3 regions of the Parabacteroides sp. D25 genome follow, and region 1 is predicted to be linked to each of the others. Evidence: riboswitches for the same ligand, from Rfam matches in the RefSeq annotation. Region 1 holds a riboswitch; each other region holds the start of a gene.
The links. A riboswitch is a leader RNA that binds a small molecule or an ion and turns the genes downstream of it on or off. The one in region 1 is predicted to bind thiamine pyrophosphate.
Positions count from the first base shown of each region.

Region 2: linked by a shared signal. The riboswitch ahead of thiD (bifunctional hydroxymethylpyrimidine kinase/phosphomethylpyrimidine kinase) and the one ahead of HMPREF0999_RS01350 (sulfide-dependent adenosine diphosphate thiazole synthase) in region 1 are both predicted to bind thiamine pyrophosphate.
Region 3: linked by a shared signal. The riboswitch ahead of HMPREF0999_RS05565 (TonB-dependent receptor) and the one ahead of HMPREF0999_RS01350 (sulfide-dependent adenosine diphosphate thiazole synthase) in region 1 are both predicted to bind thiamine pyrophosphate.

Region 1 is NZ_JH976500.1:348,327-352,809, reverse strand. Features, by position in the region: gene HMPREF0999_RS01365 (efflux RND transporter periplasmic adaptor subunit) at 1-10, opposite strand, end outside; gene HMPREF0999_RS01360 (DUF6769 family protein) at 89-493, opposite strand; gene HMPREF0999_RS01355 (hypothetical protein) at 564-983, shown strand; gene HMPREF0999_RS01350 (sulfide-dependent adenosine diphosphate thiazole synthase) at 1,040-1,810, opposite strand; TPP riboswitch at 1,873-1,969, opposite strand; gene HMPREF0999_RS01340 (IbrB-like domain-containing protein) at 2,060-2,584, opposite strand; gene HMPREF0999_RS01335 (DUF3440 domain-containing protein) at 2,568-3,869, opposite strand; gene HMPREF0999_RS01330 (hypothetical protein) at 3,866-4,270, opposite strand; gene HMPREF0999_RS01325 (glycoside hydrolase family 3 C-terminal domain-containing protein) at 4,356-4,483, opposite strand, start outside.
Region 2 is NZ_JH976503.1:103,229-107,711, reverse strand. Features, by position in the region: gene cbiD (cobalt-precorrin-5B (C(1))-methyltransferase CbiD) at 1-810, shown strand, start outside; gene HMPREF0999_RS11030 (BamA/TamA family outer membrane protein) at 963-2,192, shown strand; TPP riboswitch at 2,296-2,393, shown strand; gene thiD (bifunctional hydroxymethylpyrimidine kinase/phosphomethylpyrimidine kinase) at 2,388-3,236, shown strand; gene HMPREF0999_RS11020 (thiamine phosphate synthase) at 3,229-3,825, shown strand; gene HMPREF0999_RS11015 (thiamine phosphate synthase) at 3,816-4,483, shown strand, end outside.
Region 3 is NZ_JH976501.1:506,664-511,146, forward strand. Features, by position in the region: gene pnuC (nicotinamide riboside transporter PnuC) at 1-570, opposite strand, end outside; gene HMPREF0999_RS05565 (TonB-dependent receptor) at 591-2,789, opposite strand; TPP riboswitch at 2,832-2,942, opposite strand; gene rimP (ribosome assembly cofactor RimP) at 3,180-3,647, shown strand; gene nusA (transcription termination factor NusA) at 3,652-4,483, shown strand, end outside.

The sequences.
Region 1 (4,483 bases):
TTTTCTTCATTGTGTAAAAAATCTTGATATCGTTAATAATAAATAGATAGGGGCAAGTCTGTCCTCACCCGCTCTCACAAACGAGGTATCAAGACATAGGAGGGGCACGAAGTCCCGAGGCACTCACTATCCAAGTATCGTGCAGCGACTCAATGTAGGGGGCGTTCTCGTGATCAAGGAGCTGTCCGCAAAACGCCAGTTCAGGTGGATAAATGTAATCAAATAAAACGAGTAACGGCATCAGATGTATATCCACATCTCCATCCATAAAATGAGAAATATGCGTACTGAAATAGGCCAAGTTATGCCCGTCGCAACCGCAATCATGCGTATCAGTGCTTTTATCGCCATGCGCTTGCTCCGCGGTCAAGGATTGATAACAAGGCATCCCGTCCCGGTGATGATGGTGAGGGATAACCACAGAAAGCAATGCCAAGATGCCGGCCATCAGCACCACGTATTGTACAACCCTCTGTTTCATTTTCTCACGCATGGCACAAAGATAAGGATATTTTTCCGTTTTTTACATGAATGTTGTAAGTTTGCGGTAAATAAAAAGATAGATGAAGTTTGGAGTAAATAAAAAGGTATTATTATATACCGCCGGTTGCGTATGGATTTTCGCCGGTATCAATATCTTACGCATCGGTATCGTCACATGGTTAAACGATACCCATTATTGGTTATTCAAGATCGGAGAAGCGACCATCGTTTTCTTACTTTTCTTCAATTTGGTCTTTAAACGGCTTTTCTATAAACATTCCGAACGGATCTCCCGGAAAAACGGGAAACATTGCCCGTTCTCTTTCTTCGACGTGAAAGGTTGGATTATCATGATCTTCATGATCGCTTTCGGGATCACGATCCGCACGTTCCATTTACTGCCGAATTCTTTCATTTCCGTATTCTATACGGGATTATCCACGGCGTTGATCATAACGGGATTCTTATTCTTGAGACAAGGAAAAACCGTTGGGAATTGAGAATTGAAAATTAAAGATACAACAATCAATAATTTTCAATTCTCAATTCTCAATTTTCAATTCCCAAGCTTTTCGCAGATCAACTCAGCCGCCTTCTTGCCGCTCATCAGCATGCCGCCAAAGATCGGTCCCATACGGAAGCTACCGCTTACGCCGTTAGCGGCCATACCGGAAACGAATAATCCCGGGTAGATCTCCTTCGTGTTCTCCACCGTCGTCTGCTCACCCAGCTCCACATTCAAGGAACGCTCGCCGATCACGCCTCCGGTCGGTGTATTCAATTGGATATCATTCTTACGGGCTACCACACGGGCGATCTCGCAATCATGCCCCGTACCTTCCAAGACAGCCTTTGCCATGATCGTCAACGGATCCACGTGCATCCCCTCACGGATTACCGGAGCCCAGTTCACTACCACACCAGCTACGGCATCGTTATGAAACACCACGTCCTCTACCGAATAGCAGTTAAAGATCGTAGCGCCCGCCTTCGTCGCCTGATAAATCAAAGCGGAAGTGGTATGTACCGAATCCATGATATACGTGCCGTTAGCACCCTCCTTATAACTTACGCCCAATTCCTTGATAATCGGCATAGCCTCTTCCTGCACCACGATATCGTTGAACATCATAGCGCCGCCCCACATACCTCCACCGGGAGCCAGCTTACGATCAAACAACGCCACCTTCTTACCGGCTTTCGCCAAGAAATAAGCGGCCACGATACCGGAAGGTCCCCCTCCCACGATCGCTACATCCACAGACAAGTTGCTCTTCAACTTCTCGAAGTAAGAGTCAATGATTCCACTTGAAACAATCTGTTCCATCTTAATAACTAATTAAAGTTTAAACATCAGGGAGCACATAGAGGTAACGCCCCCTTTATTTCCTAGTTCTACCTTATTTTCCCTTCGCCGGCATTACCCGGATCAGGTTCGATGGGTATAATCTCAGCCCGTATGACTCGGGCACCCCTATGTGAAAAGTCGGGGGCAAATGTACAAAAAATTAGTATATATGTACTCAACAGAGCCATAAAAGGCAAAAAACGCTCAGCCAAACAAAATGTAAAAAGTTTAGTCTTCTTCCGACCAGTCATCAGACCAACCGAATTCTTTATCCCGGAATAATTCAGCTAATCCCGAAATCTGCTTGAACCGAAGTAACTCATTTTTATCCATTCCAATATTACGCATGATCCACTTATCAGACATCCCAGATTTGACCAACTCCGTAACAATCTCCGTCATAAGTTCCAAGTTGTGCATCCCTCGAGCCCTGTTATGGCGAATGGTTGAAGCCATTCGGTTTGAAATATCTTTCTCAATCACCGTTACTGGCAACATTCCTTTCTCACGATCATAAATCCTTTGAGATTGCTTCATAACCAGATAACGATGATAACCATCTACTATCTCATATAAATCATCCTCTTCAAGATAATAACAGACGCAAGGCATCGTATAGCCATCCTCCCAAATGGAAAGTTCCAATAATCGCATTTCCGGTGGTGCCATGATATTAGGGTTATAGCTGTTGGCTACAATTTTTTCTATAGGGACAGCCCTAACACCATATGCCGGACTAACAAAGTTTCCCATGCTTATAAAAATTATATTTGTCCATTACTTCTTTTCTCATATCCCTTTCTCGTTTTGTCTGGGAAAAACCCATATACTTACATGTATGATCGTTTTTCAAAATACAAACACACATACGTTTGTAAGTAGGGATTTCTTTAAACTCAGGTATATTGATATCATCGATATACTCCATCCGTACCGGTTTCTTATCCGTATGGTAAGCGGTACATTCTTCCACAATGATAGGAATATTAGCCGCCCGTAACTTAGCGATAGTCTCCTCACTGAGGCATCCTCCTTTTTCTCTCCAGAATTTACGGCTGACTCTTAACTTATTCAAATAGTTCTCACGAGTTTCTTCGGGTAAAGTATTTAGGAGAAAATACATATATTTCTCCCAAGAGAACCCGGCTGGGCACTTGATAGCCCTCCATCCCATAGCGGAGGTATTCCCATATATACCGGCAAAGCCAACACCGTTTACACGTCCAACCATCCTCCCCCACATGTCGGGATCGACAACTTTGTAAATGAACAGTGTGGATATCGCTTGGGATATGAATGGGCTCGCCACACGTTGCCGGGACAAAGGCACCCCTGCTTGATAATACAAATCATACAAATGATTATATGTCCAACCGAACTTTCCGTTCGCTATCCAGATATCCTGAGTTTTCCAATCATAAATAGGATATGCGTTATATATAGAATAATTCATTCTGCGAGTCCATTTATAATTAGCTAGTTTTCTGTAATTCTTATCACTATGTATGGCCCGCCACCTATTAAAACTCTCTTGGGTACGGATACCAACAAGGCAACATATACGCCGGCCCATTTTCCGTTGATACAACCAAAAAGGGAACATATTCTGAAAATCATAATCCCACATGTCCTCCTTGAAAAAGTCAAAGTCTTTCGCCCGGAGACATGAATGGGGCATCTCTCGAACCCAGATATCCCGGTACTCCTCGCTCCAAGGTCTCCAATATTGTTGAAACATAGATGTACATGTCTGGACTTTAAAAGGAACACAACAATGATAAATATCAAGGATATCGGAATTAGCGGCATAAACCTTTTCCACATATTCGGTCGTCTGGCTGTATTGAACCTCATAATCCATATGAAATACACCTAATTTTCGTCCCGGAGCGTATCTACGAATATAATCTACACACAAATTCAACAGTACACCACTATCCTTTCCGCCGGAAAAAGAGACGTATACGTAATCGAAATAATCAAAAATGATCTTCAATCTTTTCTCTGTCGCCTCGTACACATCCATTCTTCGCATCATGACTCTACCTCCGGTAAATAATGCATTTTATCATAATTTTTCCACTCAACACATGTCTGGAACTTTTTTTGTGAGAACACTTTTACATGACGTTTATGCACAACAGCCATAAGTGAAGCTTGAGATGAAAAATCCTTTATGACTTCTTCAAGAAGTTCACTCAATACCGAAGGATCATCACCACTCACGAAATAATTGTCTATAGAGTAATAGAGATGTCCTTTTTTTACAGGCATAAAACCAACAACAGCTGTTTCATGAAAGGCTATATACCAAACGTGGCTACGAGATGTTTTAAAAGGGTAATTGTTATTTTGTCGCAAAATGGCTGGATTCATGACCAAAGGTGCGACAAGTTCATATAACAATTTGTCCGTTCCCTGCAATGTCATAATTTTCATGGTCTGCACTTAATAATATTACCATGCAAATTTAGGCATTATATATAGATACCGTAGCCACAAAAACACAAAAATGTAATTTACTCTATTTATATTTAGTCACTCGCTCATAATCGATAACGCCTTTCCAATTCATACAAAAAGCGAAATCATACAGATGGCCCTCGCTATCCGTATAGCATTTCATATCCCGGGGAACATCTTCGAATTGCT
Region 2 (4,483 bases), on a different contig from region 1:
AGCGACGATACGGGAAGAGTCATCTTCCAAGCAGGTGAAGGAGTCGGAACCGTGACCCTTCCGGGACTCGGCTTGAAAGTCGGTGGCCCGGCTATAAACGCCACGCCCCGTAAGATGATCCGGCAAGAGCTGATTCCACTCCTGCCCTCACCCGATTCCGTCGCTATTGTCACGGTCTCGGTTCCCGGTGGCGAGGAGTTGGCGAAACGTACCTTCAATCCGAAACTTGGAATTATCGGGGGAATCTCTATTATCGGGACATCCGGAATCGTGCGTCCTTTCTCATCGGACGCTTTTATCGCCTCGATACGGAAAGAAGCCAGTGTCGCCAAAGCGATAGGTTGCGAGACGTTGGTTATTAATTCCGGGGCGAAGAGTGAACGCTACCTTCGGAGCTTATACGCTTCTTTGCCTCCACAATCATTCGTCCATTACGGGAATTTTATCGGAGAGACGCTAAAGATCGCTGCCGATTTAGGTTTCAAGCAGGTTATCTTAGGCATCATGATCGGCAAGGCGGTGAAACTTGCGGAAGGTTTCCTGGATACACACAGCAAAAAAGTCGTCATGAACAAAGGCTTCCTTCAAGATGTAGCGAAAGAAGCGAAATGCGAGGAGGCGACCGTAGATGCAATCAATCGGATTACGTTGGCCCGTGAATTATGGGAGCTTCTTACGGAAAAAGATCAAAATCGTTTCTTCCCATTACTTTTACAAAAATGTAAATCGTATTGCGCTCCTATCCTTCCCGACGGCGAACTAACCTTGCTGTTAATATCCGAAGAGGGCAAGGTCTTATACCAATCTTAGCTTTAGAGACGCAGCACGCACGCTACGTCTCTACACCCCCCAGACTGTAATAGCATTTCTTTTTAGCTGTTTATTCTTTTTTATTAGGGATTCTTTAAGAATACATATTAGGAGGATTTCGTACTTTTGCCCTCTAAATATTGATTAAAATAATGTTTAGATATCTTTTAATTTATATGGCCTGCCTTCTATTCGCCTTTTCCGTAAAGGCGCAAGGTATTTCCAATGACACGATTCCGAAAGAAGTGCTGATGCTGGACGGTAAGCCTATGACCGAAAAGCAAATACAACGTTATCATAAACAATTACATAAAGACTCCATACGGGCCAACAAAAGGATCTGGTGGTCTATCCTTGGCGGACCGTCTTACACGCCGGAAGCCTCCTTTGGCGTAGGTGGCGCGGTTTTGGCTAGCTTTCGCTTAAACAAGAATGATACGATATCCCAACGATCGTTTATCCCTGCGGGATTTAACATCACCTTAAACGGGACGTTCGTTTTTGCCGGTGCTGGTACCTTATTCTTCAACGAGAATCGCTTCCGTATTTATATCAGTTACGGTTATCGGAACGAACCTTCGCATTATTTCGGGAAAGGCTATGAGACGATCGAGCAAATCGAGAAGAGCGACTCGACAACGAAATTCCATAAGAGTTCTTTCCAACTATATCCCCGTTTCGTATGGGAAGTTAGGCCTCATTTATATACGGGTCCTCTTTTTGATATTAATTTCAGCAAATCAGATGATATCAACCCGGTGATGGCCGAAGATCCTTATTTCAATAAGTTCAAACGAGATTATGTCAATATCGGTGTCGGCGGCTTGATTCAATACGATACACGAAATGATGTGGCGACCCCAAGTTCCGGTATGTTACTAAGCGCGATCGCCAAGGTGTACGGAAAGTATTTAGGCGGTGCATATAATTATGAGATGTTCGAACTGGAATACCGCCAATTCCAGCAAGTATTTCGTCCTCGTAGCACCTTGGCATGGATCGCCAAGACACAAATCGGTGTGGGGAACGTTCCTTTTACGGAGCTTCCTTCATTTGGTTCCCCTTTCGATCTTCGCGGATATTATTGGGGGAAGTACCGTGACAAGACCATGGCGTATGGGATTCTGGAGTATCGTCATATGTTCGGCAGCGTGGAGAAATATAAGAGCGGTAATTTCTGGGCGAAGTGTGGTTTTGTAGGTTGGGTTGGCACGGGTACGATCGGAAACGCTCCTATCGTAGACTGGAATAAGTGGAAATTCAACTACGGCGTAGGCCTACGTATCCAAATGCAACCCGGCAAGAACTTCCGCCTAGACGTAGGCAAAGACCCGAACCAAAAAGGAATGGCGGTTTATATGAATATGACGGAAGCCTTCTAAAACCAGAAGGCTCCCGTCTACGATCTATGGAAGTATAACCTTGCGTTAAAATTATCGTTTAAAAGCCGGAAATATCTTAATATCGATTTTTTTCACTAAGTTTGCGTCATCGAAGGGGTGCCATACTATATGGGCTGAGATCATACCCTTACTACTTGATGCGGGTAATGCCGCCGTAAGAAAAACGAATGTTAAATGGATAAAAATGAAACGTACCGTTATCCGGTAGCTTTAACGATCGCTGGCTCTGATAGTGGCGGTGGTGCCGGAATACAAGCGGATATTAAGACTTTTTCCTCGCTGGGTGTTTTTGGAGCCTCGGCGATAACGGCTATAACCGCTCAAAACACACAGGGGGTGCGAGGGATCCAAGCGATCTCTCCCGAGATTTTGAGAGGACAAATCGAAGCTATTCTTGAGGACTTCATCGTAGATGCCATAAAAATAGGGATGCTACATAACAAGGATGCCGTAAAGGTTGTATCTGAGACTTTACCTTCCTTCCGACGAACTTCTATCATTTTAGATCCGGTGATGATATCCACGAGCGGAAGTAAATTATTGGAGGATGACGCCATCCGAACCATCATGGATGAGTTGTTCCCTAAAGCGACACTGCTTACTCCGAATATTCCCGAGACGGAATATCTTTCCGGTATAAAAATCAATAACGAGGCGGATATCTTATGTGCCGCCCGGAAATTGCAGGAAAAAGGATGTAACGCTATATTGATCAAAGGGGGGCATATTCCCGGAGTAGAAACGGTGGATCGGTTATTTATCAATGAGAATAATCCGATTTGTCTGGCCTCGCCAACAGTGGAGACCTTCAATACCCATGGAACGGGCTGTACGCTATCGTCCGCCATCGCCGCTTATATGGCACTCGGCCATTCATTGGTGGAAGCCGTACGATTAGCCAAGGAATATATGAATAACGCGCTCGTTCACGGGGCAAATGTATGCATGGGAAAAGGGCACGGACCTGTAAACCACTTCTTCTCACCCTCTGCCCTTCATAAAATCCGATGGAATCATGAATAAGCTGGTCGTAATTACTACACCTTATTTTTTCGCGGATGAAGCTTCTTTGATCGAACTTCTATTCGCGGAAGGAATGTCTCGTTTACATCTACGTAAACCGGATTGTAAACGTGATGAATTGGAGGGCTTATTGGATAAGATCTCTCCGGCTTATTACGACAGGATCGTTCTTCATGATTGGTTTACCTTGGCAGAAGAAAGGGCTTTAGGAGGAATCCATTTGAACAAGAGGAACCCGGAAGCTCCACCTTTATATAAAGGTAGTATAAGTCGTTCTTGCCATAGTCTGGAAGAGATTATCGAGTATAAACCGGTATGCGACTATGTGTTCCTTAGCCCGATCTTTCAGAGTATATCCAAAGAAGGATATGGTAGCGGATTCTCCTTAGATGGATTGCGAAACGCGAAGGGCATCATCGATGATAAGGTGATTGCCTTGGGAGGAATCTGCCCGCGGACAATAACGAAATTAAAAGATATCCCCTTCGGCGGTGTCGCCGTTCTCGGGGCCCTTTGGGGAAACGATCCCTCCCTTCTTGTTGCGGATCAACTCATAAAACAATTCAAACGATTACAAGTATGGCCTTAAATTATTATTTCGGATATGATGAGAATGGAAGAGTCGGTCGGAGAACAACCGGATTACGCCCCCCTTTTGGTGGAAACAATCGCTTGATGTTTATAACGCATCGTACGCCTAAATATACGGAATGCGACGAGGTAAGCATGGCAATCCAAGGAGGGTGCTCATGGATACAGTTGCGCATGAAGGATGGGATTTATGAGGATACCGTACGTACATGTGCCACTATCTGCGCGGAAGAATGTGAGCGAATCGTGGATTTCTGCGTAAACGATGATCTGGAGGCTGCCGTGACATGTGGCGCTACGGCTTGTCATCTGGGTAAGAATGATATGCCCTTGGATATCGCTTGGGAAGTACTGAGAGACAAGTTAGATTCCAATGCCATCTTCTATATCGGGGCTACGGCGAATACTTTTGAGGATATCCGGCTGGCCGTAGAACGAGGCGCCTCGTATATCGGACTAGGGCCGTATCGCTTTACGGGTACCAAGAAGAATTTGAGTCCCATCTTAGGCTTGGATGGTTATCGTAAAATAATCGCTCAATGCAAGGAGGCTGGCATCGATATTCCTATCTTTGCGATAGGTGGTATTACGCTGGAAGACGTAGGCCCTTTGATGGAGACGGGTATAACCGGAATCGCTGTTTCGGGCGCGATTAT
Region 3 (4,483 bases), on a different contig from region 1:
CTTCCGCCAATTGTAATAGCCTACTATGGCTAGTGTCGCATAGCAAAAATAGAGTAGCATCGTCGGATACAAGCCCCGAAGGTAATAAAGATATACGGAAACGAGGTTTACGATTACCCAAAAAATCCAATGCTCGATAATTCGCCTTGCCAGCATCCAAGTAGCGACAATGCCTACCGACGTGGTGAACGCATCGCCTACGGGGATGGGAGAGTCCGTGAATTGATGAAGGAGATACCATAAGATGGCGAATACAACGGCCAATGTTCCGATAATCCCCACGAAAAGCGGAAGGCTCAGATGGGTGTATAGGATACAGTCGGAGGGAAGACTGTCGTTTTCCGTGTGTATCTCATGTTTCTTCCGGGTCCATTGATAGAAACCGTATATGCTGATTCCTACGTAATAGGTTTGCAATCCCATGTCCGCATAGATCTTAGCGGACAGGAAGACAAATACATACACGAGGGAGGTGAGGAATCCCACCACCCACATGGCCTTATGTTGTTTAATCTCTAGAAAGAGATAGAGTAGACCGGTTATTACTCCGAAGTATTCTAGCCAAACCATTTTAGTAATTGAAAATTAAGTTAGAATTTGAAGGTGATCCTGGCCATGGCGTTCGTGCCGGCTTGGGTGAAATAACCGTCATCCTTTTTACGTGTGTCGTTTTCGATATAAGAGTATACCCATGCGTTGGTCTCGTACTTCTCGTTGAAGAGGTTGTTGATAGTCACGTCTAGGGTTATTTCTTTCATGAACTTAGGCTGGAAGGCGTAACCGATACGTAGGCTATTGATAAAGTAGGGATCGATGGAACGATCCTTGCTGCTTGAATTGTCTATGTATTGGCGGCCTACTACTTGCGAGTTGAAACTAGCGATAAATCCTTTGTAAGCGAAATCGAACATGCTGTTTGCGATTAGGTCTGGGGAGAAAGCGATATTCGTTGTACCTAGATCGTTGATCTCTTGTACTCCGGTATCCCAGTTATCCACGTATTCCACGAAATGCTTGATTTTATTTTGGCTGAGGGTTACGTTCGCGTTCCAATTCAGCCAAGAGGTGATTTGTACACCTCCGGTAAGCTCGATGCCCATTCGGTAGCTATCCTTTATATTGGAAGTGAGGGCCTCACCGATCTCGCTGATCTTGCCGGTCAGGATCAATTGGTTGTTGTAATCCATGAAATAGAGATTGGCTCCAACCCGGAAACGGTTGTTACCAAAACTATAACCGGCCTCGTAATCATATAAGGTCTCGTGGGTAGGACGTTCTTCGGGGCCTGCCTCCGTGAAATTGTCACGGTTCGGTTCCCGGTTTGCGACGGAGAAAGAGACGAATGCGTTATGGCCGTTGTTATGGAAGTTTATACCGGCTTTCGGGTTGAAGAAGTTCCAGTTCTTATGAATGTCCAGCTCTTCCTCGGCTTTGTCATCGTTTCCCTTAATGGTGTAATGGATCCCACGGTATTGTAAGTCCAGATAGCCGGTGAAAAGAGGGGAAAGACGTTGGGTCAATTTTGCGTATGCGTTGTAGTCTAATTTCTTACCGGTATTGCGGTAATATTCGTAATCCGGTTGTGGCAAGACGTTTGCGCTTTTGGTCCACATTACCCGGCCAAAATGGTCGCCTACATAGTTGTTGACGGCGGTTCCCAGCGTAAGGCGGGTGTTGTCATGTTGATAGTTCGCGCTATAAACGGCTCCATAGAAATAATTGTCGAGCCATTTACGGCGCACAAGGTCCGTCTTTTTTACGGTATTACCCTCCGGATCGATATATTCCGGTAGTTTATAACTGCTGAATTTGGCTTTCGATTTATAATCCTCGTAATATCCGTTACCATCGGTGTAATGAAGGGTCAGGTTCATATTCCAGAAATCTCCGATACGCTGGCTGGCCATTAAATGGTAGTTGTGTTGCCAATAATTATCCGTCTGATTGTTATAAAACTTCTTCACTCCATCTTCCTCATATTCTCCGCATGGATTATAGCTACGATCTGTGTCAAGTAAATAAGACGGAACACCGTTCCATGCTTGATAGGTCTTCTCGCTGTTCCCGAAGGCTTGGAATTTAATCAATGTATTATCGGCATAGAAAGCGGCGGAGGCATAGTAAGAGCTCATACGGGCGGAGGCACGATCGATAAAGCCGTCGCTACGGATATTGGAGTAGCGGACGTCGAAAGCGAAATGATCGTAAAGTAATCCGGTACCGCCTTTTACCGTATGCTTCAGCGTACCGAAAGAACCTGCTGATACGGAATATTCGCCGTAAGGCTTTAAGGACGGTTTCTCGGTCTGCATGGCGACCGTAGCGCCAAAAGCTGCGGCTCCGTTCGTAGAGGTTCCGGCACCTCGTTGGATCTGGATCGATTCTACCGAGGAGGCTATATCGGCCATATTAGCCCAGAATACGGTATGAGACTCGGAGTCATTAACCGGTACGCCATTGATCGTGATATTGATACGGTTCGCGTCTGTACCCCGGATACGAAAACCGGAGTAACCTATACCTGTTCCGGCATCCGAGGTCATGATAACAGACGGGGATTGGGAGATAAGGAATGGGATACCTTGCCCGTTGTTCCGGCTGCTTAGCTCTTGTTTGGAGATGTCGCTATAAGCTACCGGGGTTTCTTTCCCGACTTTGGTAGCGGTAATAACTACTTCATCCAAAGATACGTCTTTTGAGATTTTCAAGGAGTCGACCGGACTGGGCATTTGTGCCTTGACGGTTGTAGCCAGTAAGGAGCCGGCCAAGATAACCAATACATTTTTCATCTTTTCATCTTTTTGCTTTAAAACTAAATAGATGAATAGAAAGGATCGGAGAAGCATGAATCCCTACGACAGCATTACCTGTACAGGTTCTATGGGTATGATCTCAGCCCGCTCCTTTCGTGAAGGATTTTGCGAGCACCCCTTCGTATTCGGCAGCAAAGATAGGCATAAAAGTGTTAATAAATATTACTGTCAATAGTAAATCGGATTTCTATAGATATTAATTCTGATTACTATGGATAGTAATCCGGTTTGTGTCGTATTAATTTTTTCTGTAAAAAGATGAGGATATTTTGAGAACTCATTGATTTTTTGTATATTTGCGGGCGATTAAGTGAAGTTGAGGAGGGGGCGGGTAGTCCCCTTCTTTTGTTCTTAACAGATATGTGTATGATAGAAAAGAAAGTGGTAAGCCAATTAATAGAGGAAAAACTAGCCTCTTCAAGCAATTATTTAGTAGACGTGGTGATTAAACCGGGAAACCTGATAGTCGTTGAAATTGATAACGATGAAGCGGTAAGCATTGATGATTGCGCTGAGTTGAGCCGGTATTTGGAGGAGCATCTGGATCGTGACGTCGAGGATTATGAGCTGGAGGTTGGCTCCGCCGGCATTACTTCTCCTTTCAAGGTACTTCGCCAATACGTCAAGAACATCGGAAACGAGGTGGAGATGCTGTTGAAAAACGGCTCGAAGCTGACCGGTGTGTTGAAATCTGCCGACGAGAACGGTGTGGTTGTCTCTGTCGAGAAGAAGGTGAAACCGGAAGGCGCTAAGCGGAAGGTGACTGTGGTGGAGGATGAGTCGTATACATTTGATGAAATAAAATATACAAAATACTTAATAAGATTCAAGTAAGATTATGGCCAAGAAAGAGGAAACAATCAGTATGATTGACACCCTTGCGGAGTTCAAGGAGTTGAAGAATATCGATAAAGATACGATGATTAGCGTTTTGGAAGATTCGTTCCGTAACGTGATCGCCAAGATGTTTGGCACGGATGAGAACTATGACGTGATTATCAACCCTGAGAAAGGTGATTTCGAGATCTGGAGAAACCGTACGGTTGTGGCTGATGATGAATTGGAGGATGAGAACTTGCAGCTTACGTTGACGGAGGCCCGTAAAATCGATGCCGACTGTGAGGTGGGCGAGGAAGTGACCGACGAGGTGCATTTTGCAGACTTCGGACGCCGTGCGATCTTAAACTTGCGCCAAACTTTGGCTTCAAAGATACTTGAATTGCAGAAAGACAGCTTGTACGCTAAGTATAAGGATAAAATCGGCCACATCATCGCCGCTGAGGTTTATCAGGTGTGGAAGAAAGAAATCCTGTTGTTGGATGACGATGGTAATGAGTTGCTACTGCCGAAATCCGAGCAAATCCCGACCGATTTCTATCGTAAGGGAGAGACCGTACGTGCGATCGTTCAACGTGTGGATAACTATAATAACAACCCGAAGATCCTTCTTTCCCGTACGGATAAGGTCTTCTTGCAACGGTTGTTTGAGTTGGAGGTTCCGGAGATTAATGACGGCTTGATTACGATCAAGGCGATCGCCCGCATCCCGGGAGAGCGTGCCAAGGTGGCTGTCGAGTCATACGATGACCGTATTGATCCGGTAGGCGCTTGCGTAGGTATGAAAGGCTCTCGTATCCACGGAATCGTTCGCGAGTTGAGAAACGAGAACA